Regions from separate parts of the Bacillus sp. LH1 genome, predicted to be linked through region 3. Evidence: riboswitches for the same ligand, from Rfam matches in the RefSeq annotation. Region 3 holds a riboswitch; each other region holds the start of a gene.
What was found. Region 3 has a riboswitch for S-adenosylmethionine ahead of ACX9TM_RS01865 (methionine ABC transporter ATP-binding protein). Riboswitches for the same ligand answer to the same signal wherever they lie in the genome.
Positions count from the first base shown of each region.

Region 1: linked by a shared signal. The riboswitch ahead of ACX9TM_RS16735 (hypothetical protein) and the one ahead of ACX9TM_RS01865 (methionine ABC transporter ATP-binding protein) in region 3 are both predicted to bind S-adenosylmethionine.
Region 2: linked by a shared signal. The riboswitch ahead of ACX9TM_RS13275 (ECF-type riboflavin transporter substrate-binding protein) and the one ahead of ACX9TM_RS01865 (methionine ABC transporter ATP-binding protein) in region 3 are both predicted to bind S-adenosylmethionine.

Region 1 is NZ_CM175007.1:3,228,949-3,236,780, reverse strand. It holds gene ACX9TM_RS16755 (ABC transporter ATP-binding protein) at 1-412, shown strand, start outside; gene ACX9TM_RS16750 (ECF transporter S component) at 385-1,086, shown strand; gene ACX9TM_RS16745 (YwiC-like family protein) at 1,269-1,991, shown strand; gene ACX9TM_RS16740 (hypothetical protein) at 2,022-2,213, opposite strand; SAM riboswitch class I at 2,345-2,443, shown strand; gene ACX9TM_RS16735 (hypothetical protein) at 2,544-2,801, shown strand; gene ACX9TM_RS16730 (SWIM zinc finger family protein) at 3,064-3,453, shown strand; gene ACX9TM_RS16725 (NAD(P)H-dependent oxidoreductase) at 3,477-4,052, shown strand; gene ACX9TM_RS16720 (hypothetical protein) at 4,049-4,402, shown strand; gene ACX9TM_RS16715 (short-chain fatty acid transporter) at 4,443-5,789, opposite strand; gene ACX9TM_RS16710 (hypothetical protein) at 6,138-6,620, shown strand; gene ACX9TM_RS16705 (transcriptional regulator) at 6,871-7,416, opposite strand; gene ACX9TM_RS16700 (PLD nuclease N-terminal domain-containing protein) at 7,542-7,781, shown strand; gene ACX9TM_RS16695 (ABC transporter ATP-binding protein) at 7,778-7,832, shown strand, end outside.
Region 2 is NZ_CM175007.1:2,566,644-2,574,475, forward strand. It holds gene ACX9TM_RS13265 (macrolide family glycosyltransferase) at 1-612, shown strand, start outside; gene ACX9TM_RS13270 (aspartate/glutamate racemase family protein) at 703-1,383, opposite strand; SAM riboswitch class I at 1,538-1,653, shown strand; gene ACX9TM_RS13275 (ECF-type riboflavin transporter substrate-binding protein) at 1,794-2,342, shown strand; gene ACX9TM_RS13280 (ABC transporter ATP-binding protein) at 2,353-4,053, shown strand; gene ACX9TM_RS13285 (energy-coupling factor transporter transmembrane component T family protein) at 4,046-4,846, shown strand; gene ACX9TM_RS13290 (YjcZ family sporulation protein) at 4,983-5,090, shown strand; gene ACX9TM_RS13295 (LytS/YhcK type 5TM receptor domain-containing protein) at 5,183-6,451, opposite strand; gene ACX9TM_RS13300 (DUF3954 domain-containing protein) at 6,848-6,997, shown strand; gene ACX9TM_RS13305 (YVTN family beta-propeller repeat protein) at 7,311-7,832, opposite strand, start outside.
Region 3 is NZ_CM175007.1:343,464-351,295, forward strand. It holds gene ACX9TM_RS01845 (CamS family sex pheromone protein) at 1-313, shown strand, start outside; gene ACX9TM_RS01850 (TSUP family transporter) at 410-1,180, shown strand; gene pruA (L-glutamate gamma-semialdehyde dehydrogenase) at 1,335-2,882, shown strand; partial or broken gene ACX9TM_RS01860 (cysteine hydrolase family protein) at 3,133-3,698, opposite strand; SAM riboswitch class I at 3,941-4,047, shown strand; gene ACX9TM_RS01865 (methionine ABC transporter ATP-binding protein) at 4,171-5,190, shown strand; gene ACX9TM_RS01870 (methionine ABC transporter permease) at 5,180-5,845, shown strand; gene ACX9TM_RS01875 (MetQ/NlpA family ABC transporter substrate-binding protein) at 5,867-6,709, shown strand; gene ACX9TM_RS01880 (HXXEE domain-containing protein) at 6,874-7,341, opposite strand; gene ACX9TM_RS01885 (DUF3926 domain-containing protein) at 7,403-7,594, opposite strand; gene ACX9TM_RS01890 (ArsA family ATPase) at 7,587-7,832, opposite strand, start outside.

The DNA.
Region 1 (7,832 bases), 2.5 Mb from region 3:
GTACTCGCTTAAAGAACGCCATCCGCATGATTGTAGCGGAGGAGAGCAACAATTACTTGCGTTATGTACAACGTTATTATCAAAGCCAACGTTATTATTACTTGATGAACCGACAAAGGGATTGGATCCATGGAAGAAAGAAAGAGTAGGAGAACTATTTAGGAAGCTGCAAAAAGAAGGTACAACAATTGTAATGGCAACGCATGATATTGAGTTTGCAGCGAAATACGTGGATCAATGTATGATGTTATTTGATGGAACAGTCATTATGAATGATGCACCGAAAGAATTTTTTAGCGGCAACTTCTTTTATACAACATCTATTAATCGATTCATTCGAAAAGAATTGCCATATGCATTAACGTGGGAGGATGTGTACGAAGCTTGTCCAAACAATATGTTGCATTCATAATATGTATCTTTGCAGTAATAATCGGCACATTACTCTTTACGACACTTGTTATGGATGGTTATTACATGTTAAGTAGTTTGTTTCTATTAGCGGTTATTATGTTACCTTTCTATATCCGTTTTGAAAGAAAGGCGTTTGTTTCACGTGAAATTGTTCTCGTTGCTGTATTAGCGGCAATTGCAGCAGTAAGCCGGGTGCCATTTTCTATTTTACCAAGTGTACAACCAACTTCTTTTGTCATTATCGTTTCTGCAATTGTATTTGGAAGTGAAACTGGTTTTATGATTGGTGCTACAGCAGCAATCGTATCTAATATTTTTTTAGGACAAGGTCCATGGACACCGTGGCAAATGTTTTCGTGGGGCATGATTGGTTTTATAGCAGGTTTACTTCGTAATACATTTTTTATGAAAAAGCTATGGGGAAGACTTCTTTACGGAGTAATTGTTGGCTTTTTATTTGGCTGGATTATGAATTTCTGGGGCCTTCTCGGTTTTATACGAGAAGCAACATGGGAAACTGTCATTTCGTATTATATCGCAAGTTTTTACTTTGATTTGAGCCATGCGATTTCGAATGTTATTTTCTTATTACTATTTAGTACTTCATGGATTACGATTCTTACAAGATTTAAAAAGAAATACGGTATATTAGATGAGCATAACGTGACATAGAAAAGCATACTCATATAAGGTAGGGTCGCGACTTACATATTCGTTTGCCTCTTTCATGCTTCTTACATAATGTAAGGAGCATTTTTTTGTCAAAAAATCGATTCAATATGCATCCGCTATTATATAAAATTATTTGTATAATTGTAGGTGAGAACTTTTTTCAAAAGGGAGGTGTATAGTTAATGAAGTTAGTTATTCCGAAGCAACATGGTGCATGGGCCATGCTTGTTATTCCTTTTTTATTAAGTGTCATACTTGGGAAACCTACTATTTATCATATTCCATTGTTTTTAGCGTGGTTCTTTATCTATTTAGCTACGTACCCATTTCTTACGTACATAAAGCAAAGACGAAAAAAAGAGTTTTTACAAGTTTCCATTATTTATTTTCTTATTGCGTTCCTATTTGGGATGATTTCTTTATTATATGAGTGGCGAATTCTTTTATTCGTAATAGTAATGATTCCATTATTTATAGTGAATATGTATTACGCTCGTCAAAAAAATGAAAGAGCACTATTAAATGATATTTGTGCGATTATTGTGTTTTGTATCGGTGGGTTAATTAGTTATTCCTTTTCAATGAAGCAAATCGATCATACAGCATTATTCATTGCGCTTATTTCATTTTTATACTTTTTAGGTAGTACGTTCTATGTGAAAACGATGATTCGTGAAAAAAATAACCCGAAGTATCGTCTTATATCTTGGGGATATCATATCGTATTAACGATAATCATATTTGTGATTAATCCGTGGTGTTCTCTTATTTTTATACCAAGTGTCATTCGAGCAATTGTGTTGTATGGCAAAAAAATTTCTATTAAAAAAGTAGGAATTTTAGAAATTGCTAATTCTGTATATTTTTTAATCATAACGGCAATAATTATGAAGTATGCCATTTGAAAAAACTTCCCATCAATTGATGGGAAGTTTTTAATCTTTTTCTAAAATGTGAACGGTGTACTCGCAACGTTGAATAGCTTGTTCAACAGCATAAAGTGATTGTTCAATACGAGCGCGATTAAAATCTTTTTCAACTGTTTCGAGCGCTTCTTCTAAACAATTTTTAGCTTCTTGTAATGATTGAAAAGAATCTTGTACATATCCGCGAGCATTTTGATGCATTTCATAATCCTCCTTGCATGTTCGTATATGGGTAGTATGAACAGTAAGGAAGAAAATATAATTTGTTATATTTATTATATTTGTTTGACAATTAAAGTGGAATTACGTATAGTAAGAATTAAGTGAATATTTTCTTATCCAGAGAGGTGGAGGGACTGGCCCGATGAAACCCAGCAACCGCGATGCAGGTGCTAATTCCAGCAGAACATATTTGTTCTGGGAGATAAGACGAAGATATATACGTAACTTCTTCTTATCGGAGAGGTTTTTTTATTGCAAAAAAACCGATTACGAAAATTTATATTAAGAAGAAAGGGGTTGCGCATTACTGTGACACTCGAAAAATACGTAAAACTGCGTAGTACAGTTTATGAATATATGATAGAGCAAGATAAGCCGATATCATTGTTAGATATTCAAGAACATATCGTTTCGCATCATGAAGGAAAATTCACGAAAAAGATGTTGCATCAATTTTATTTATCAAGATTATTAGACGAACTAAAACTGGATGGGAAAATTACATTAGCTGATGAATATCTCTATGCTGAAAAAGGGGTATTGTATAAGGCGAGAAAAGGGAGCTAAGCTCTCTTTTTTTCTTAAAATAACGGAGTATGTAGAGTAAAAGACTGCTAAAGCAGCCTGATACAGGGAATGGTGTTGAGTGTGTAGTGTCAAAAATTGAATGTGCCTGAAAGAGGCAATTCATATCGGCTGCAAATGAAAAGAGACACCTTCGCCGAATAGGTGTCAGTCGTTTTGTCACGTAGACTTGCTACTTAACAGTAATTAGAATAACATGCAGGATTTTTGAAGTCAAAAGGGAATTAAAGGAAGGGGTACAATTATGTACGCTTACTTATTAAAAGATATAACGAAATGGATCCCAAAGTACATTGTAGATAAGGGATATGAATATTATGAAGATGGGCATGTAGAAGATGTTGAAATACAAGATAAAAAAGTGTTTGCTTTCGTTACTGGAAATGCAGGGAATTATGAAGTAGTTATCGATCTCGAAGATTTTTCAGAAAGTAACTGTGAGTGTCCCTATGAAAATTATTGTAAACATATGGCGGCAGTTGTTTATGATATGCAAGGTGCTGGTGAGAGTGCAGTTAAAGAGAAACTGAAAGATTTAGAAAAAGAAGAGTTACTTATATTATTAAATCGATTGTTGCAAAGTTCGAAAAACGTACAAATTGTAGAGAAGTTATTAAAGAAGGAGAAACTTTAACGTATAGAGGGAGTTGTTTTGTAGTGAACGTACTAATTATATATGCTCATCCTAATCCTTCAAGTTTTAACGCGGCGATTTTCAATCATGTGCAAAAAGGACTACAGGAAACAAATCATTCAGTTACCGTACTTGATTTATACAAAGAACAATTTGATCCAGTCCTCGTATTTAATGAAGAGAAGAAAAGACGCGATTTAGTAAATGAAGAGGAAACAGCTCGGTATAGAACGTTAGTAGAAGAAGCAGATACACTTCTATTCATCTATCCAATATGGTGGTGGGGGATGCCAGCAATTTTAAAAGGATTTATCGATCGTATTTTCGTAGCTGGATTTGCTTATAAATATGAAGGGGCTCTGCCGAAAGGATTATTGCAAGGGAAAAAAGCATGGGTTATTAATACGTTAGACTCGCCTCTATGGTACGTCGCATTGTTATATCGATCAGCAGATTGGATTATGATGAAGAGAGGTATTTTACGTTTTTGTGGCATTCGCGATATAAAACGGTCAGTGTTTCAATCTGTGAAAACGAGTAAAGTATCAAAGCGTGAGAAATGGTTATTACAAATAGAAGAAAAGGCTCGTGCATTATGAATGAAGTCGATCGTATTATAAACTGTGTTCAGTATGATGGCGAACTTTTTCGGAAGTATGTTACGTGTTTACTTCAATTGAAAAAATGCAGCGAAACATTTCAGCAAATTCAAATAGAGTTAAGAAATGATTATTTAATAAGAGGAATTTGTGAAAGAGAAGTTGATCAGGTAGTAAGGGGAAGTAAAGAATATGAAACATATTTTCTTCCTAAAGCGTTACAGTGGAATTTTTTGAGGGAACATCCACACCTGATCGGAAAAATTTGCGAAGATTTTTTTGCATTTGAGTCATTACATCTTACGGAGTTAGAGTGGGAGAAGATTATAAATTGCGTGGGAAATAAGTGATTTATTATGTAAAAAAGCTAGTATAAAACTAGCTTTTTGTTTAAATAAATAAGAAACATAGACTAATGATAAAACCCGCATATAGTAAGTTCACAACACAAAATCCCATAATGTCACGAGCACCTAAACCAGCTATCGCTAATGCTGGTAATGCCCAGAAAGGTTGAATTAAATTCGTCCAAGCATCGCCCCATGCAATTGCCATTGCTGTTTTTGCAGCAGGTACACCAAGTTCAGCGCCAGCTGGAATCATAATTGGTGCTTGCACAGCCCATTGACCGCCACCAGATGGAACGAAAATATTAACGATACCAGCACTTAAAAAAGTAAAGAGCGGGAAAGTTGATTCGTTTGAAATGCTAATAAAGAAATTAGAAATAGCTCCTCCAAGTGAAAGTCCTTCACTATTTGCTCCAATCATCATGCCCATAATTCCTGCGTAAAACGGAAATTGAAGTAAAATGCCAGAGGCACTTTTCGTAGAGTCTGAAAAAGCGCGAATATACTGAATCGGAGTGCGGTGGAAAATAAGTCCAGTAATTAATAACATAAAAATCACGATATCGAGAGTAAGATTAAATCCTTTCGTATAAAAGTAATTGAAAATATAAATGAGACCTAACAATCCAACGCAAAGTGTAATAATAATGCTATTTTCCATCTTTTCAGCGAACGTATTTTTTTCTACTTCTTGAGCAGCAGCTTCTTCATGGAACACGCTAGGATCTACAGTTATCGTATGTTTTTCATCTGGATGCATCGCTTTATTAATGAGAGGCATCGTAATGAGAAAAATAATAACTGGAACGAGAGCGTATGGTGAGAATAACGTTTCTGTTATTGGAATCGCCTCTTTAATACTTCCAGCAGTCGTTTTAATTAACGTTTCACCGCCTGTTGCTAACGTAAGAGGGATAGAGGCAGAAAGACCGGCATGCCAAATGAGAAATCCAGAGTAAGAAGAGGCGATTGCTAGTCTATAATCTAATCCGTCCAGCTGCCTTGCCACTTCTTTTGCGTATAAAACAGATACAACAATTCCAAAGCCCCAGTTTATGTATGCACCGAGTAAACTTACAATTGAAATGGCAATAATGCCTTGTCCAGTTGTTTTTGGTAGTCTGGCAGCTTTCGTTAATCCTTTTTTAATAAGAGGAGCATTTGCTAAAGCAGATCCAGTCACGAGTACAAGTGCCATTTGCATAGAAAAGGCGAGGAGTCCCCAAATTCCATTACCCCAGTGATTAATCATTTCTACAGGTGTTTGGTGAGTCGCAAACATACCAAAGAAGATAACGAAAACAGTTAGTAAACATGATAAAATAAACGGTTCTGGCAAGAAGCGTTGCACTAAGGCGACGCAACCATTTGTAAAGGAACGAAACAAAATAGATCAACCTCCTTATGTATATGTATTACAATTATTCGAGGTTGTTTAGGAGATAACCTTCAATGTAAAGAAAATTCAGATATTTACAGAGTGGTAATTTATTGATAGATTGATATAGAGCCTCGTATCAAATTCTGCTTTTAATATACTAGAAGAAAAACGGTTGGAAATGGGGTAGCACTTATAGGGATAGTATAGAGAAAGGTTACTAGCTGGCTTCAAAGCAACTGTTGCAAAGGGAGAGGAGATTCAATACAATAGTGTTGCATTACATGAGAAATATGTTTTAGCACAAATCTAGCTAAAAATGTTTATACAAATACATTTAAAATTGATGGGGGAATTATGATCAAAAGTTTTTATCTTTTAAAGCCTAAAATGTTTACGGCAGATATATATTATAAAGTTTTTATTACAGGTGACTGTATATATTTTATAAAGATTGGCGGACAGTTTCATAGCCGACATGCTTATAAAAAACAATTACCTGGTATTTCAGAGCTATTGTTTTTGTTTTGGTTCAAAAAAATTGAGAAAAAACAATTAAACTTAGAAACTGAAATAGATGCAAAAATACATACTGGCGATGTACATGAACTCTTGCAATTAAAGAATAACTTTTCAATTGAAATAAATATAATTGAAGAGGTACTATTAAATAAACGAGGAACGTTTCATACAGGTTTTAATGATAATGGAACGATTTCCTTCATGTTAAAAAATGGTCAAAAAATAAAGTTCATCATCCCGGAAGAAACTTTATTTTCATCTATAGAAGAAATTTTCGACCAATATGAACAGACAATCTTTGTAAGGGAAGTGTTTTAAAGGAAACGATTAATTTATTATCTTTTTAATAAAGTGATAGAAAGCTTCATTAAAAAGATGAAGCTTTTTACTTATAAAAGATAACAAAAGTAATACATTCATTACTACATTTGTGTGTGAATTCAAGAAAAATTAAACCACCTAGCCCCTAAAGAGAATATAGGAAGCAGATGGTTTAGGTGTTTTGAGAGGTATCCTGTTTTCAGGATTTAGTTCAAATTATTGATTTGCATTTTTATATCGAGTAAATTTAAGTTTCTGGAATAATTGTAATAGCGACAGTCCGAACCGGAGTCTCTATTTCGTCGCCTTTACTTTGGCTATTGTAGTATTTAATCATTAATTCGTTAAGTTCGTTTTGAAATTTTCCAAAGTGTTCTTCATCTAGCTTTAATTCTACTACAGAAAAAGTAGCAGTATCTTCTTGACTGTTTTGTTCCTCTAATTTCTTAAGGTAACTTTGATATTGTGTCATAAGTGATAACTGATAATAGGAAATGTAGTTTAACTTTTCATCATCAGATAATCCTTTCCATTCACTTCCTTCAATTTTTGCATCTTCTTCATTGATTGCGTAATATTTTTCAGAAACAGATTTCACCTTTTTTTCTTTAATTACATGGACGATACCAGAATCAACCATAGTTTGTAGCTGTCTATATAGTGTGGCTTGTGGTACATTTTTAATGATTTTTACCATTTCTAATGGTGTTAGCCCATCTTCCTTATTTCTCATTAACACTTGGCAAATTTTCATTCTTACCGGATGCATTAAAATTTCAACTTTATTATTCATTCGCTCACCTTATTTATTATGTATTTTTATTCTCATTATAAATAATGAGAATAAAGTTTGCAATTCATTCGTTTGTGTTTTATCATTATCAATAATGAGAATGAATTTAGGGAGGAATGACAATAATGCAACTACATTATGGATTGAATGATCTTAAAGACATTGATATTATGACTTTTCTACCCATTATATTGCCAGTTATTGCAGTGGGGGTACTTTTAGTTTTCATTGCATTCATTGATTTATACCGACATAGAAAAACAAGAAAAAATGTACTTGTATGGACGTTCATTATTCTTTTCATTAATGTATTGGGACCTATTTTCTACTTCGTTATAGGGAGAAAGGATAGTGAGAAATTATGAAATTAGAGATTAAAAATGTAACAAAAGTATTTAAAAGAAAAATTGCGGTTA
Region 2 (7,832 bases), 2.2 Mb from region 3:
AATAGCGAATCGTTCGGGGAAAATAACATTTTTATTGGACCGAGTATTTCAAAGCGTAAAACAAATATAAAGTTTCCACTGGAATCACTTAAAGAAAAGAAAGTTATTTATATTTCAATGGGAACACTGCTTGAAGGACTCGAACCATTCTTTAATACTTGTATTGATACTTTTTCAGATTTTGATGGGATAGTTGTAATGGCAATTGGTGATAGAAATGATATTTCTAAAATTAAGGAAGCACCAGATAATTTTATAATTGCTCCATACGTACCTCAATCAGAAATATTAAATGAAGCAGATGTTTTTATTACACATGGCGGTATGAATAGTGTACACGATGCCATTCATTATAATGTCCCATTTGTAATAATACCGCATGATAAAGATCAGCCAATGATAGCGCAAAGATTAACTGAGCTTGAAGCGGCACATAGATTATTGAAAGAACATGTTAATGTACACACTTTAAAAGAGGCCGTAACAGATGTACTTTCAAATGAAAAGTATAAATATGGTATAAGAAAACTTAATGATAGCTTTTTAGAATGTGGTGGTTCAAAAGAAGCGATTGCAGTTATTGAATCTCTTTTGAATAAAGTAAAACTTTAATTGGTGGGGCTTTACTGCCTGCAAATAGCGGGATAATTAGTCGTAACTGTATACAAGCATAGAGGTTCTCACCTTTATGCTTGTGTATTCTTATCCAGCAAATTGTACAGCAGTATTTGCATGTAAAAAAGCAGTATCAAAAACGGGAACAGCAAGATCATTTTGGGAGATGAGTAAAGGTATTTCAGTGCAGCCTAATAATACACCTTCAGCGCCGTTTTGAATTAATGATTTTGTAATTTGTAATAACCTTTTTTTAGATGTTTCTGAAATGATCCCTCTACTTAATTCATCTAATATGACATGGTGGATAAAAGTTCTTTCCTCGTCATTTGGGATAATTGTCTCAATGTTATATTTCGCTAATCGTGATTTATAGAAATCTTGCTCCATCGTTTGTTTTGTTCCTAATAGTCCGATACGTTTTATATTCTGTTCTACCATTTCTTTAGCACTTACATCACCAATGTGAAGAAGCGGGATAGATATTGCTTGTTCTACCTCCTCGGCAAATAGATGTACAGTATTTGAACACATTAATAAACATTCAGCCCCAGATTTTTCAACTTTCTTTGCAACTGTAACTAGTTCATTTTTCACTTCTTCATATTGATGGTTTTGTAATAAAGTAGTTACTTCACCAAAGTCCATACTATATAAAATTAGCTTCGCATTTTGATCGTATTGAGAGAGTGTAAGTGTATTAATATGTTTATAGTATAATGATGTAGATTCCCAACTTAATCCTCCAATCAAACCAATAACTTTCATAATGCATTCCTCCCCGAAACGATTTTGAATTCATTATTTCATAATTCCGATAAGAATACAATGATTTAAATGCGCTATTTAATAAAAAATAAAAATAGTAAGAAAAGTGTTGAAATTTACATTCTTTAGTGCCATAATACGAATTACAAATTAATACTTATCCAGAGAGGTGGAGGGAACGGCCCTAAGAAACCTCAGCAACCCCTATGCAATTTTATAGGAAGGTGCTAATTCCGCAGAGGACACGATGTGTTTTTTGAAAGATAAGAGGATTCTTGAAAGTGAAAGAAAGTGACCTCTTATGTAAGAGGTCATTTTTTTGTTGTATAGAAAGGGAGTGTCGATGCATAATTCATTTTTAAATTAAATATAGAGTAATAAAAGTTGACTAATATGAGAGGGGAATTGTCATGAATAAATTATCAACAAAGTTAGTAGTAGCAATCGGTATTGGAGCAGCATTATACGGGATATTAGGACTTTGGGGATTTTCTATTGCACCGAATACATTTATTAAACCAGCATTAGCTATATTAACTGTTTTTGGAGCATTATTTGGTCCAGTGGCAGGACTGTTAATCGGACTTATCGGTCATACCGTAACAGATACGATTGCTGGATGGGGTATTTGGTGGGGATGGGTTATTAGTTCAGGAATTATTGGTTTTTCAATGGGGCTTATTCAAAAAAGAGTTGGTTTTAGTGTGAAAAACGGGTCGTTTAACAAGGGGGATATTTCTTATTTAGCAATTACTGGGCTAGTTGGTATTGTCATTGCTATTATATTTGCTGGGGCATTCGATATTATTGTGATGGGAGAACCATTTGACAAAATTGTTATACAAGTATTAGGAGCAACAATTTCCGATGTCATCGTTTTCTTAGTACTTGGATTGCCACTTACAATTGGTTTGGCGAAATCCAATAAGAAACATACACATTTAAAAATTGAAAAGTAGGGATGTTAACATGCAACCAATTATTTCGTTTGAACAATTCACCTTTCAATATGGGCATGCTGCGCAGCCTACTTTAAGTGATATTACCTTTCATATATACCCTGGGGAAAAAGTGCTAATTGCTGGACGAAGTGGTTCAGGAAAGTCGACATTAGCTCATTGTATAAATGGGCTAATCCCATTTTCTTACGAAGGGAATAGCACAGGTAACGTTTTAATTGCCGGTAAAGACCCAAGGGAAGGAAGTATTTTTGAACAAAGTAAACAGGTAGGAACAATTTTACAAGATCAAGATGCTCAATTTATTGGTCTGACAGTAGAAGAAGATGTAGCTTTTTATTTAGAAAATGAATGTGTAAAGCAAGATAACATGAAAAAGATTGTTTCGGACTCATTAAGAAAGGTGAAGATGCATACGTTTCATAAACAAAGTCCACATGAATTATCAGGAGGTCAAAAGCAAACAGTTTCTCTTGCTGGTTTATTAACAACAAATGCGGATATATTATTGTTCGATGAACCATTAGCGAACTTAGATCCACTAAGCGCCATACATACGATAGAACTTATGAAAGATATACATGAGCAGTATAATAAAACGATTGTTATTATCGAACATAGGATAGAAGAAATTTTAAAACTGGATTTAGACAAAGTTATATTAATTGATGAAGGTAAAGTCATTGCGATGGGAACACCAAAAGAAATCTTAGCGTCAAATATATTACCACGTATTGGCTTAAGAGAGCCTATTTACATCGAAGCATTAAAGAGATTACACTTTGATTGTAATAATGACGTAATATATCCAATGGAAAACCTTCAAAAAGAAAAGGTAAGCAACGTTATAAAAGAGTGGATGGAGAAACAAGTCATATTAGAAAGGAATGCTAAAAACAAGGAATTACTTAAAGTGGAGAATTTATCATTTTCATACCCTAATAAACAAAAAGTATTAGAAAATGTAAACCTTTTAATATATGAAGGAGAAATTGTGGCACTGTTAGGACATAATGGAGCAGGGAAATCCACATTAGCTCATAGTCTTATAGGTATAAACAAAATGAAAAATGGGAAAATTGCGTTAAAAGGTGAAGATATTAGTTCTTGGTCTATTCGTAAACGTGGGGAAATCATATCTTACGTGATGCAAAATCCAAATCATATGATTACACAGCCTACTGTTTTTGAAGAAGTTTCATTTACATTAACATTACATAATTTTTCTAAGGAAGAAATTAAGAATAAAGTAGAAGGGATTTTAAAAATTTGTGGCTTATATCCATTTCGTAATTGGCCAATTCAAGCACTAAGCTATGGGCAAAAAAAGAGACTAACAATCGCATCTGTATTAACAACAAATCCTAAGCTTATCATATTAGATGAACCGACAGCGGGACAAGATTATTATCATTATAAACAATTTATGTCGTTTATTAAAAACCTAGCTAAAAAGGGAATTTCATTTGTTGTTATCACTCACGATATGAATCTCGCGCTAGAATATACAGACCGTGCAGTAGTTCTACATGAAGGGAAAATTATTGCGGATAACACAGTGTTTGATGTATTAGGCAATCAAGAAACGTTACAAAGAGCCAACTTAAGAGAGAGTTCTTTAACCAAGCTTATTAAATTTAGTGGGATTGCATGTCCAGAAAAATTTATGGAGCTTTATTTAGACAGTACTAGGAGGGAGGAAGGTGCATAGTACATATTTTCATCGTATGGATGGGGTAGTGAAATTGTTTTTATTTATTTTTTGTATGACGCTTACTTTTTTGTTTTTTGATTTTCGGGTGTTGCTAATATTATTTATTATTGGGTGTATCGGACTCAGCATTGCTAAAATTCCATTTCGTAAAATTTTAATTGTTTTTAGTGTCATATTTACATTTAGTTTATTAAACTCTGTCATGATTTTATTTATTACACCAACTCATGGATCTGAATTAACTGAATCATATACCGCGTTTTTACATGTTGGATATGCAACGATTACATATGAAACATTATTTTATGCAGCTACACTTTCATTAAAGTATTTTACGTTATTACCATTTACACTTCTTTTTATTTACACGACAGATCCAAGCGAATTTGTAAGTAGCTTAAGTAAACTTGGTATTCATTATAAGATTACATATGCAATAAATATTGCACTACGTTATATTCCTGACATCCAGTCTGAGTATAAAATTATTAAACACGCGCAAGAAGCGAGAGGAGTGGCTTTTGAAAAAGGAGAAGCAAGTTTATGGGTTCGTATGAAGAACCGTGTTTTAATTTTCTGGCCACTAATCATTCATTCTCTAGAAAGAATAGATACGGTTTCAAATGCAATGGATTTAAGAGGATTTGGAAAGAAGGATAAACGTACATGGTTTTATACAAGTAAGGCGAAACGTGAAGATTTCATCGCTTTATTTGCCGGTATTTTCATATTTATTGTTGCGGTATATTTAAAATTAAACGTATTTCAAAACTTTTGGTATCCATTTTAAAGCACTCTTTAAACGAGTGCTTTTACTTATTTTTATGTAGACATGCTCAAAAAAGGGATATATACATAATGTATAATACGAACCAGTTAAAATGATCAACTACCTATTAGTTTTCAAACCAAAAGGAGGAGAAAATATGAGTTACGGTGGTTCTTGTGGTTTTGGTGGAGGTTTCGCTTTACTAGTTGTGTTATTCATTCTATTAATAATTGTAGGATGCAGCTGCTGGGGCGGAGGATACTAATTTTTAATTAGTCTTCACAAATGTAAACTAAAAAAACATTGAAGATACTTATGTATCGAAACAAATAAAAAAGGAGCAACTATGCTCCTTTTTTATTTGTTTAAATGCGTATTCTCACTATATTTCGGGAACGTAATCGTTAAAGTCGTTCCTTTACTAACGATACTTCGGATTTTTAAACTTCCATGCATCGTCTCAATAATCTTAACAGCAACCATTGTACCTAAACCAGTTCCTTTTGTTTTTGTACTAAAATACGGTTCACCGAATCGATGTATTTGCTCCTGTGACATTCCAACTCCGCTATCTTCAATTCGTATTTCAACTTTACTATTATTGATAGATGAGGAAATATTTAAGGTACCACCATTAGGCATTGCTTCAATACTGTTTTTTATTAAGTTTAAAAAACATTGTTGAAAGTGCTGTTTATTACCAACAATGGTTGCCTCAGAAAAATCCTGTGTAATATGTATCGTATTCATATTACACAATGGCAATATCATATTAATAACTCGATTTAACTCTTGTTTTACTGAAATTTGATCTAATTTTTCTGGAGCAGGTTTGGCAAACGTTAAGTAATCATCGATAATTTCTTGGGCACGATTTAACTCTTCAAGTATATGTTTAATATATTCGTCTCTTGATTCAGGAGTTAAATTTTGTGTTTTTAAAAGCTGTGTAAATCCTTTTACAACCGTTAAGGGATTCCTTACTTCGTGCGATATACTTGCAGCGAGTTGGCTAACAATCTCCATTTTTTCCATTTTAATTAATTTAGAGCGCATTAATACAGCATCCTTTATAACTTCATTTATATAAACAATAAATAACATTAAAGTAGTCGGTAATACCATGAAATAAATAATATACAAATTATTCACTTCAAAATCTGATAAAGTTAATACAATTAAAGTTGTAAATATTGCTAGGAAAAAGGTTAAAAACATGGAAAAAGCTACTTTAAGTTTTCTATTATATGTATTAAATTTTGAAGATGCGAGTGCTGTAACGATGAACATTATTCCGTAAACAACGACTGTTAGCATATTAAATCCATAAAATATAAATCTTGTAATTAATAAAATTGTAAACAATATGATACCGACAGGGAATCCACCATAAAGCGTAGCTATTATGACCGGAATTTGTCTTAAATCATGAATACAACTTTCATCCATATAGATAGGGTATCGCATACATAAAATAAGCGGAATACTAGAACAAAGGGTAATCAGTAGTATTTTATATTTCTTTAAATAGTGCCGGCTATCATATATGAAATAAAAAACAAATATACTACATAAAATGTATAGAAGATTATTTAACACGTTTTGATTAATATAAACAAAGTCCATAATATTTGCCTCGTTATTCTGAATTTACTTAACATATGTATTATACATGATAACATATGTTAAAGTGAATAAACCTTGTTAATACAAGATTTGTTTGGCTTTTTGATATAAAATGCAAACATTCTGCAAACGTTAGCTATCCAAAGATATTTTCACCAAAATTTTTTACTCCTTCTTCCTGCATGCTCGGTAAAACATGAGAATAAATCCTAAGAGTTAATGAATACACGGAGATTTCAAAGAGTTGTAGACAAGTTTTCCAATTGGGATACAGCTGAAGAATTGTGTAAGGCAGTGAGGGATAAAAAAGAAATAATTCCAGTAAGGGTTTATTTGGGAAGTGGCTTTAAAACTGATGTTGTCGAGTACATGCGGTAGTAAAAGAGAGATGGACATTTGAAAAAAGTAGAAATTGATGTTGGTAGCAACAAACTTTTAATAGTGAAGGGCGGAAATGTAACAGTAGTCAATCCACCAATGAGTGGATTTGGTGAGCAAGTCGCGGTTTGGATAAACGGTAAAGTTGATCGTGTAGATGTGAAGTGAAAATCGTAATAAAAAAGAGCCATGAGTGGAAAGGCTCATAGCTCTTTGTATAAGGGTAATAATTTTATAGGTAAATATTATCATGTAATTCCAAAAAAATCAATTTCAGTAAATTGATTGGTATTTGATTTGGATTTTATAGAAAGAGAGCAGCTAACAACAGCTAGCGGCTCGGCAGGTTCTGTAAGACAAAACAGAAAAGAATATTAACAGAATATAGAGGTTTATCCTGGTTGTTTGAACGTAGTTAAAGAAAGAATATCACATACTATCAATGTTAATAAAAACTATCTGTGGCTTTCATTTCTTTATTTTATTCACAAATAGTTCCAGTAGCTATTCCGGTTGGAGCGACACCTACTGGGATATTAGTGATAATAGTATTCGTAGCAATATCAATAACGGAAACAGTATTACTAGCTTGATTTGTAACATATGCTCGAGTGCCATCAGGTATGATGGTTACTTGATCAGGAGATAAACCAACAGAAATTGTATCAATTACAGTATTTGTCGCCACATTTATTACAGATACATTATTACTAACTTTATTTACAACGTAAATAAGATTTCCACCCGGTGTAATATCTATACCAACAGGTTCGATACCTACGTTAATTGTATTAATAACTGCATTGGTAGCGGTGTTAATAACAGAAACAGTATTGCTGTTTTGATTTGTCACATAAGCACGAGTACCATCTAGTGTGAAGACGATTATTCTAGGGCGAATACCGACAGGAATGGTAGCGATAACTGCATTGGTAGCAGTATTAATAACAGAAATTGTGTTGCTTAATTCGTTTGCAACATATGCAAAGGTCCCATTTGGTGA
Region 3 (7,832 bases):
ACGTGAAGACCTTGCAAGAGTATCCAACTTTAAGGCAAAACTAAGCGATTATTTCCAAGGCGACTATACAGCTGTTATTGGTACTGGTATGTATAGAGATGATGAATTAAGAGAAATGAAGCTTGATATTCCTGTCCAGTTTAATGGAAAAGCTGAAATAGTTGGTTTTACACAATATGTGGCAGGGCTTGTTATGGAATACTTCCCGAATTATATGAAAGTACAAGTAACGATTAAATCTGTAGAACGCCCAGAAGCTATTATTATACGTGAAGCAAAACAAGATGAACCACTTGTGAAGATTTTAGATTAAATATGAAGGCTGTTCCTCTATGGAACAGCTTTTTTTCTTATGTAATTTTGTTATAATTTAAAATGTTGTAAAAAATAGGGGTAAGGGGTAAAGCTCATGGAAGAATTAAGTTTTCAAGTCATTATTTTATTAATTGCATTCGGTTTTTTAGCAGCTTTTATTGATTCCGTTGTTGGAGGAGGAGGGTTAATTTCGCTTCCTGCGCTTATGTTTGTTGGCTTATCGCCAGCTTCGGCAATTGCAACGAATAAATTAGCGGCAACAATGGGGACGTTTACGAGTGCGATGTATTTTATTCGATCAGGAAAAGTTGATTTTAAAATTGTAGGAAAGTTAATCCCGTTAACTATTGTTGGAGCTGTTGCAGGTGCTTTAGTAGTAAAATTTATTCCACCGGATATTTTACGCCCATTAGTACTTGTAATGTTGGTATTTATTGCTATTTATATTATTGCAAAAAAGAATTGGGGAAGTGTGTCTACCTATAAGAAGATGACGCAAAGAAAAACATTAATATTTTTCTTTGCTATTTTAATGATAGGATTTTATGATGGATTTTTTGGACCAGGGACAGGGTCGTTTTTAATTTTTGCATTTTTATTAATTGGCTTGGATTTTATTCAAGCGGCAGCATCTGGAAAACTTTTGAACTTTGTTAGTAATATTGTATCTTTAATTACTTTTTTATTTTTAGATATAATTCATTTTGAATACGGTATTATCATGGGATTATCAATGATCTTAGGTGCTTATTTTGGATCGAAGTTTGCGGTTCAAAAAGGTGTTGGATATGTAAGGACTTTGTTTTTATTAGTTACTATATTATTGATCGGGAAAAATGTTTTGGAATATACTCATATTTTGTAGATTCATACGCATGTATGAATCTCTTTTTTTTATTATATTTTAAAAATTTATTAATTTTTAAAATATAAGTCTAGGAATATTTGAATAAATCTAAATTATCGTGTAGAATAATGTTGTAAAATGTAAACGTTTTTCTAAGGGGAGGCTAAAAAAAATGGTAGTAGCATACAAACATGAGCCATTTACAGATTTTTCAGTGGAGGCTAACAAATTAGCGTTTGAAGAAGGTTTAAAGAAAGTAGAATCTTATCTTGGACAAGACTATCCATTAATTATTGGGGGAGAAAAAATCACTACAGAAGACAAAATTGTTTCTGTAAACCCTGCAAATAAAGAGGAACTTGTTGGTCGTGTTTCAAAAGCAAGCCGTGAGTTAGCTGAAAAAGCAATGCAAGTAGCGGATGAAACATTCCAAACTTGGAGAAAATCAAAGCCAGAAATGCGTGCAGACATTTTATTCCGTGCTGCAGCAATCGTTCGTCGCAGAAAACATGAATTCTCTGCTATTCTTGTAAAAGAAGCAGGTAAGCCATGGAATGAGGCAGATGCTGATACAGCAGAAGCAATCGACTTTATGGAATATTATGGTCGTCAAATGTTAAAATTAAAAGACGGTATTCCAGTAGAAAGCCGTCCAATTGAATATAATCGTTTCTCTTACATTCCATTAGGAGTAGGTGTTATCATTTCTCCTTGGAACTTCCCATTCGCAATTATGGCAGGTATGACAACAGCTGCTTTAGTTTCTGGTAACACAGTATTACTAAAACCAGCTAGTACAACTCCTGTAGTAGCAGCGAAATTTATGGAAGTATTAGAAGAAGCTGGCTTACCAGCTGGCGTAGTAAACTTCGTTCCAGGTAACGGTTCTGAAGTTGGTGACTACTTAGTAGATCATCCTCGTACACGTTTCGTAAGCTTCACGGGATCTCGTGATGTAGGTATCCGCATCTATGAGCGTGCAGCGAAAGTAAACCCAGGACAAATTTGGTTAAAACGCGTTATCGCTGAAATGGGCGGTAAAGATACAATCGTTGTTGATAAAGAAGCAGATCTTGAATTAGCAGCTAAGTCTATCGTTGCATCAGCATTCGGATTCTCAGGACAAAAATGTTCTGCATGTTCTCGTGCAGTAATCCATGAAGATGTATATGATCATGTATTAAATCGTGCTGTTGAATTAACAAAAGAATTAACAGTTGCTAACCCAGCAGTATTAGGTACAAACATGGGTCCTGTTAATGACCAAGCTGCATTCGATAAAGTAATGAGCTATGTTGCAATTGGTAAAGAAGAAGGTAGAATCTTAGCAGGTGGCGAAGGAGACGATTCTAAAGGTTGGTTCATCCAACCAACAATCGTTGCTGACGTTGCAGAAGATGCTCGCTTAATGAAAGAAGAAATCTTCGGACCAGTAGTAGCATTCTGTAAAGCGAAAGACTTCGATCATGCACTTGCAATTGCAAATAATACGGAATACGGTTTAACAGGTGCTGTTATTACTAACAACCGTGACCATATTGAAAAAGCACGCGAAGACTTCCACGTTGGTAACTTATACTTCAACCGTGGATGTACTGGTGCAATCGTAGGTTACCAACCATTCGGTGGCTTTAACATGTCTGGTACAGACTCTAAAGCTGGTGGACCTGATTACTTAGCACTTCACATGCAAGCAAAAACTACTTCTGAAACTTTATAAGAAATAGTAGAGGAGCTCTTCACAGAATGTGAAGAGCTCCTTTTAAAATTGAAATCCTATATATTACCATCGTTCGAAGGGAATGAGCTAAAACCTATTAATAGCGGGATAAACATGTGAACAGAAATAAAATGATGAGAAAAGTTGACTTATTAGTCATATTTTTTAGTATTCATTTTGAGAATTTCCTGTATAATACAATTTGAAAGAAAATCTATGGTTCGACAAGGAACACTCCTTTCGGTTTTGCTCACTGAAAGGAGTGTTTTTTTATGTAGCTAAAAATTCTTGCGTGCTTATTACATTTGCATATACGCCATTTAAACTAGCTAAAATTGTATTGTGAATGTAAACAGCTGGTATAGTAGCGTTCTTAAAAGACAGGTCTTTTGTAGCACAAGCATCATGTATAACGGTACATTGAAAGCCAAAATCGAATGCAGCCCTTACTGTAGCATCGATACACATATGAGTCATCATCCCACATACAACGACATGTTCAATATTTAAACGTTTTAATTGCTCTAGAAGATTAGTTTCTCGGAAGCTATTTGGATAATGTTTGACTATAACTGTTTCTTCTCTAAGTGGACGTACGCTTTCGTGAATATGTACACCTTCTGTATTAGGTAGGAAAAAAGTAGCGTCATCTTTTATAGCTACGTGTTGGATATGAAAAATAGGTTCGCTGTTTGTTCTAAAGTGTTGTAATAACTGATTAGCATATTCGCTTGCTTCTACTGGATTACGCAATTCCATCTTTCCATTTGGAAAATAATCGTTTTGAATATCGATGAGTAAAAGAGCTGTTTTCATATATTTATCTTCCTCCGAGTTTCATATTCAAATAAATTTATTCAATTCGTAGAGAAGATTCTCCTGTTTAAAAATATGAGGAAGAAGAATTTTAAATAACCTTGAAAGTTACTATTTTCTCATGAATTTTCATCTGAAAATTTTAATAAAGGAATAATTAATATTTTTCTAAAAAATGTATTGACTCTTATTATTCTGAGTTCTATAATGAGAATTAATTAAACGACAATTAAATCGATACATTCTTATCCAGAGAGGTGGAGGGACTGGCCCTACGATACCTCAGCAACGGGTTTTTTTAATACCGTGCTAACTCCAGCAAGCCATATAAAGGCTTGGAAGATGAGAAGATGTGAACGAGTACATATAAGTGCTCTCCTTCTTATCTTTATGGTTGATAAGAAGGAGAGCACTTTTTATTTTACCTCGAAAGCTCTACTTCAAGTTTTTACAGCATATAGGAGGGGAAAAAATGATTTCTTTTAACAATGTAAGTAAAGTGTATGAATCAGCTGGGCAATCTGTTCATGCGGTGGAGGATGTAACATTATCAGTTGAGAAAGGCGAAATTTTTGGCATTATTGGTTTTAGTGGCGCTGGAAAGAGTACGTTATTACGCTTAGTAAATATGTTAGAGAGACCGACGGCAGGAACGATTTCAATAGATGATAAAGATATTACATCATTATCGACGAAAGAATTACGTAAACTGAGACAAAGAATTGGAATGATTTTCCAAAGTTTTAATTTATTTAATTCAAGAACAGTATTTGGAAATATTGCTTATCCATTAAAGTTAGCGAAAGTACCAAAGAATGAGATAAAAGAAAGAGTAAATGAACTGCTGAAGTTTGTAGGGTTAGAAGATAAAGCAAACTATTACCCAGAGCAGCTATCAGGTGGACAAAAGCAGCGTGTGGGCATTGCTAGAGCACTTGCGACATCGCCAGATATTCTTATATGTGATGAGGCAACATCAGCCTTAGATCCAGAAACAACGACAGAAATTCTAAACTTATTAAAGAAAGTAAATAGAGAATACAATTTAACAATTCTTCTTATTACACATGAAATGCATGTTGTGAAAGAAATTTGTCACCGTGTAGCTGTAATGGAGAAGGGAAAAGTTATTGAAGAAGGAAAACTGTTTGATGTTTTCACGCAACCAAAAACAAAGACGACTCAAAACTTTGTACGTTCTGTCATTAATGATCATTTACCGGAAAGTGTTCTAGCGAAAATTCAAAATGGTGGTCAAATTTATCGTCTAACATTTACTGGTGAGGAGACAGGACAGCCGGTACTATCATATATCGCAAAAAACTATAACGTCGATGTAAATGTACTGTACGGAAATATTATTGAACTTCAAAATGTGCTATTTGGAAATCTTCTTGTAGAGTTGCAAGGTGAGCAGAGGGAAATTCAAAAAGCATTACAACATCTAAGACTGCAAGTGCAGCTGAAGGAGGTAGAAGCTCATGCGAGTTGATTGGAGTATATTTTGGCCGCGCATACTAGATGCGACGGGGGATACCCTCTTAATGGTAATTGTAACCCTTATATTTGCTACAATTCTTGGTATACCTCTAGGTTTACTTTTATATGTAACGAGAAAAGGAAACTTTTTAGAAAATAAATGGGTCTTTTCTATTCTTAACATCATAATTAATACAATTCGTCCGGTACCATTCATTATCTTTTTAGTAGCCTTAAGTCCACTAACAAGAAGTGTTATCGGAACGACGATTGGAACAGCAGCGGCAATTTTCCCGATGACGTTAGTCGCATCAATTGGTATTGCTAGAATGGTTGAAACAAACCTTGTTTCCGTTCCGAAAGGAGTAATTGAAGCAGCGCAAGCAATGGGCGCCTCGCCAATTAGAATTGTTTTTGAAATCCTTGTACCAGAAGCGTTAGCACCATTAATCTTAGGTGTCACATTTATGACAGTTGGTTTAATTGAATTTTCTGCAGTTGCTGGGCTTGTCGGTGGTGGCGGTCTTGGTGATTTAGCAATGACATATGGTTATCAACGTTTTGATACATCAGTTATGTTCGTAACGGTCGTGTTACTTATTATTCTCGTACAGATAGCTCAAAATTTAGGAAATTACTTTGCGAAAGTCTTGTTACGTAGATCATAAAAAGGAAGAGAGGAAAAGAAAATGAAGAAAATTTTAGCATTTGCATTATCAGCGATTGTAGGGATTTCGGCGTTAAGTGGCTGCTCGGATGCAGGAGCAAAAGAGAAAACAGTTCGCATTGGTGTAACTGGAACGGATGGAAACGCTTGGGAAATTGTAAAGGGAAAAGCTGAAAAAGAAGGGATTAAAGTTAAACTGATTGAGTTCTCTGATTACACAACGCCAAATAAAGCGTTAGCTGATGGAGATATTGAACTAAACTCATTCCAGCATATTGCGTTCTTAGAGCAATTTAAAAAGGAACATAAGTTAGATATTACAGCTGTTGGTACAACACAAATTGCACCAATGGGTTTATACTCTGAAAAATATAAGAAATCAAATGAAATCCCAGATGGTTCAGAAATTGCAATTCCAAACGATCCAACGAACCAAGCACGTGCATTAAAACTTCTTGATGCAGCTGGATTATTAAAGCTGAAAAAGGATTTTGGTCTATTTGGAGATCCAAGTGGTATTGCTGAAAATCCGAAGAAATTAAAAATTACACCGGTTATCGCACAGCAAACACCTCGTGTGTTAAAAGATGTAGCGGCATCAGTTATTAATAACGGTGTTGCTGGTCAAGCTGGATTAGATCCAGCGAAGGATCCTATTTTCTTAGAAGATCCAAAGAATGAAAATGCGAAGCCTTATATTAATATTTTCGCAGCTCGTACGAAAGATAAAGATGATCCAACACTGAAAAAAGTAATTGAATTATACCATTCAAAAGAAGTAACAGATGCAATTAAGAAAGAAACAAATGATGGTTCAATTTCAGTAGATCTTTCACTTGAGGAGCTTGAAAAAATCGTAAAATAATGATTGGGTTTAATGGACTAACAGAAGGAACCCCTCCGCTGTTAGTTCGTTCAACATATAAACTTAACAAACAAACCCTAATTCTGTACCTTCCAATTTTGTATAACGTAGAATCCAATGTTTGTTAAGTAGAGTAATGGACCAGGAGTTTTCCTGGTCTTTTTTTATGAATGAAAATAGCTAGCGAACAGTAAGGTAATCCAAATTATAATGGGATAAGAAAATAAGCTGAAAAGGAGTGTAATTACGAATTGCTTTTGATGAATTAAGTGTTTTTTGGATAAAAAAAAGAAAATAGAAAAGAGAGTAATGAAAAATGCTGATATTACGCCGGGGTTATAGGAGCGATAAATGAAAAACAAAATAATATGTTGAACAGAGTTAAAGAAGATGGCCCCTTGTATAAAAATAATCCAGCATATAGAAGACAAGAAGTTAAGTTGATATAGAAAGACGATAAGTAATACAAAGATTGTTAATACGGAAATGGCAATGAAAAATTGTTGGCTAGTTATAAGACGGATTGAAAATTGATTAGCAAGATATTGTGGCATTTGGAAAGCTTCTTCAAGGTTATGAATGAAAAATAATAAGGGAATGATCCAGAGTATAGTAGTGGAATGCTTTTTCATCAACTTACATCACTCCAATAAGGTATAGAAAGCCTAAAAAAGGCCCTCTATACAGAGATAGTTATTCAATTATGATATTTTTTAAATTAACTTCATGATGATCTCGTTCTTTCGGATAAGCAGTTAGCTCCTCTTGCAAAATATTTAATATTTGCTTAGCTGATTGCTGGATTGGATTGGGTAGCTCATCTAATATATGCATCCCGACTTTTACTTTTGTACGAATTACCCTTCGTAGTAGTTCCTCATGCATGCACTACACCTCCAAACCGAATGTTTAGTATATCTTCTTCAAATTTTGCCCCTTGAATAGAAAGGTGTGTTAACGTTTTTGGCAATGTAATATTTCGTTTCACAGAGCCAGCTCGAATAATTAGCTCATCACCTTTTTGATTTAATGAAAGTTCACTTTTGTTTGAGAAGGGAATAGAAAGAATGAAAATATAATCATCGCCATCTTTTCTTATATATTGTGTGCGGCCGTTAAATTT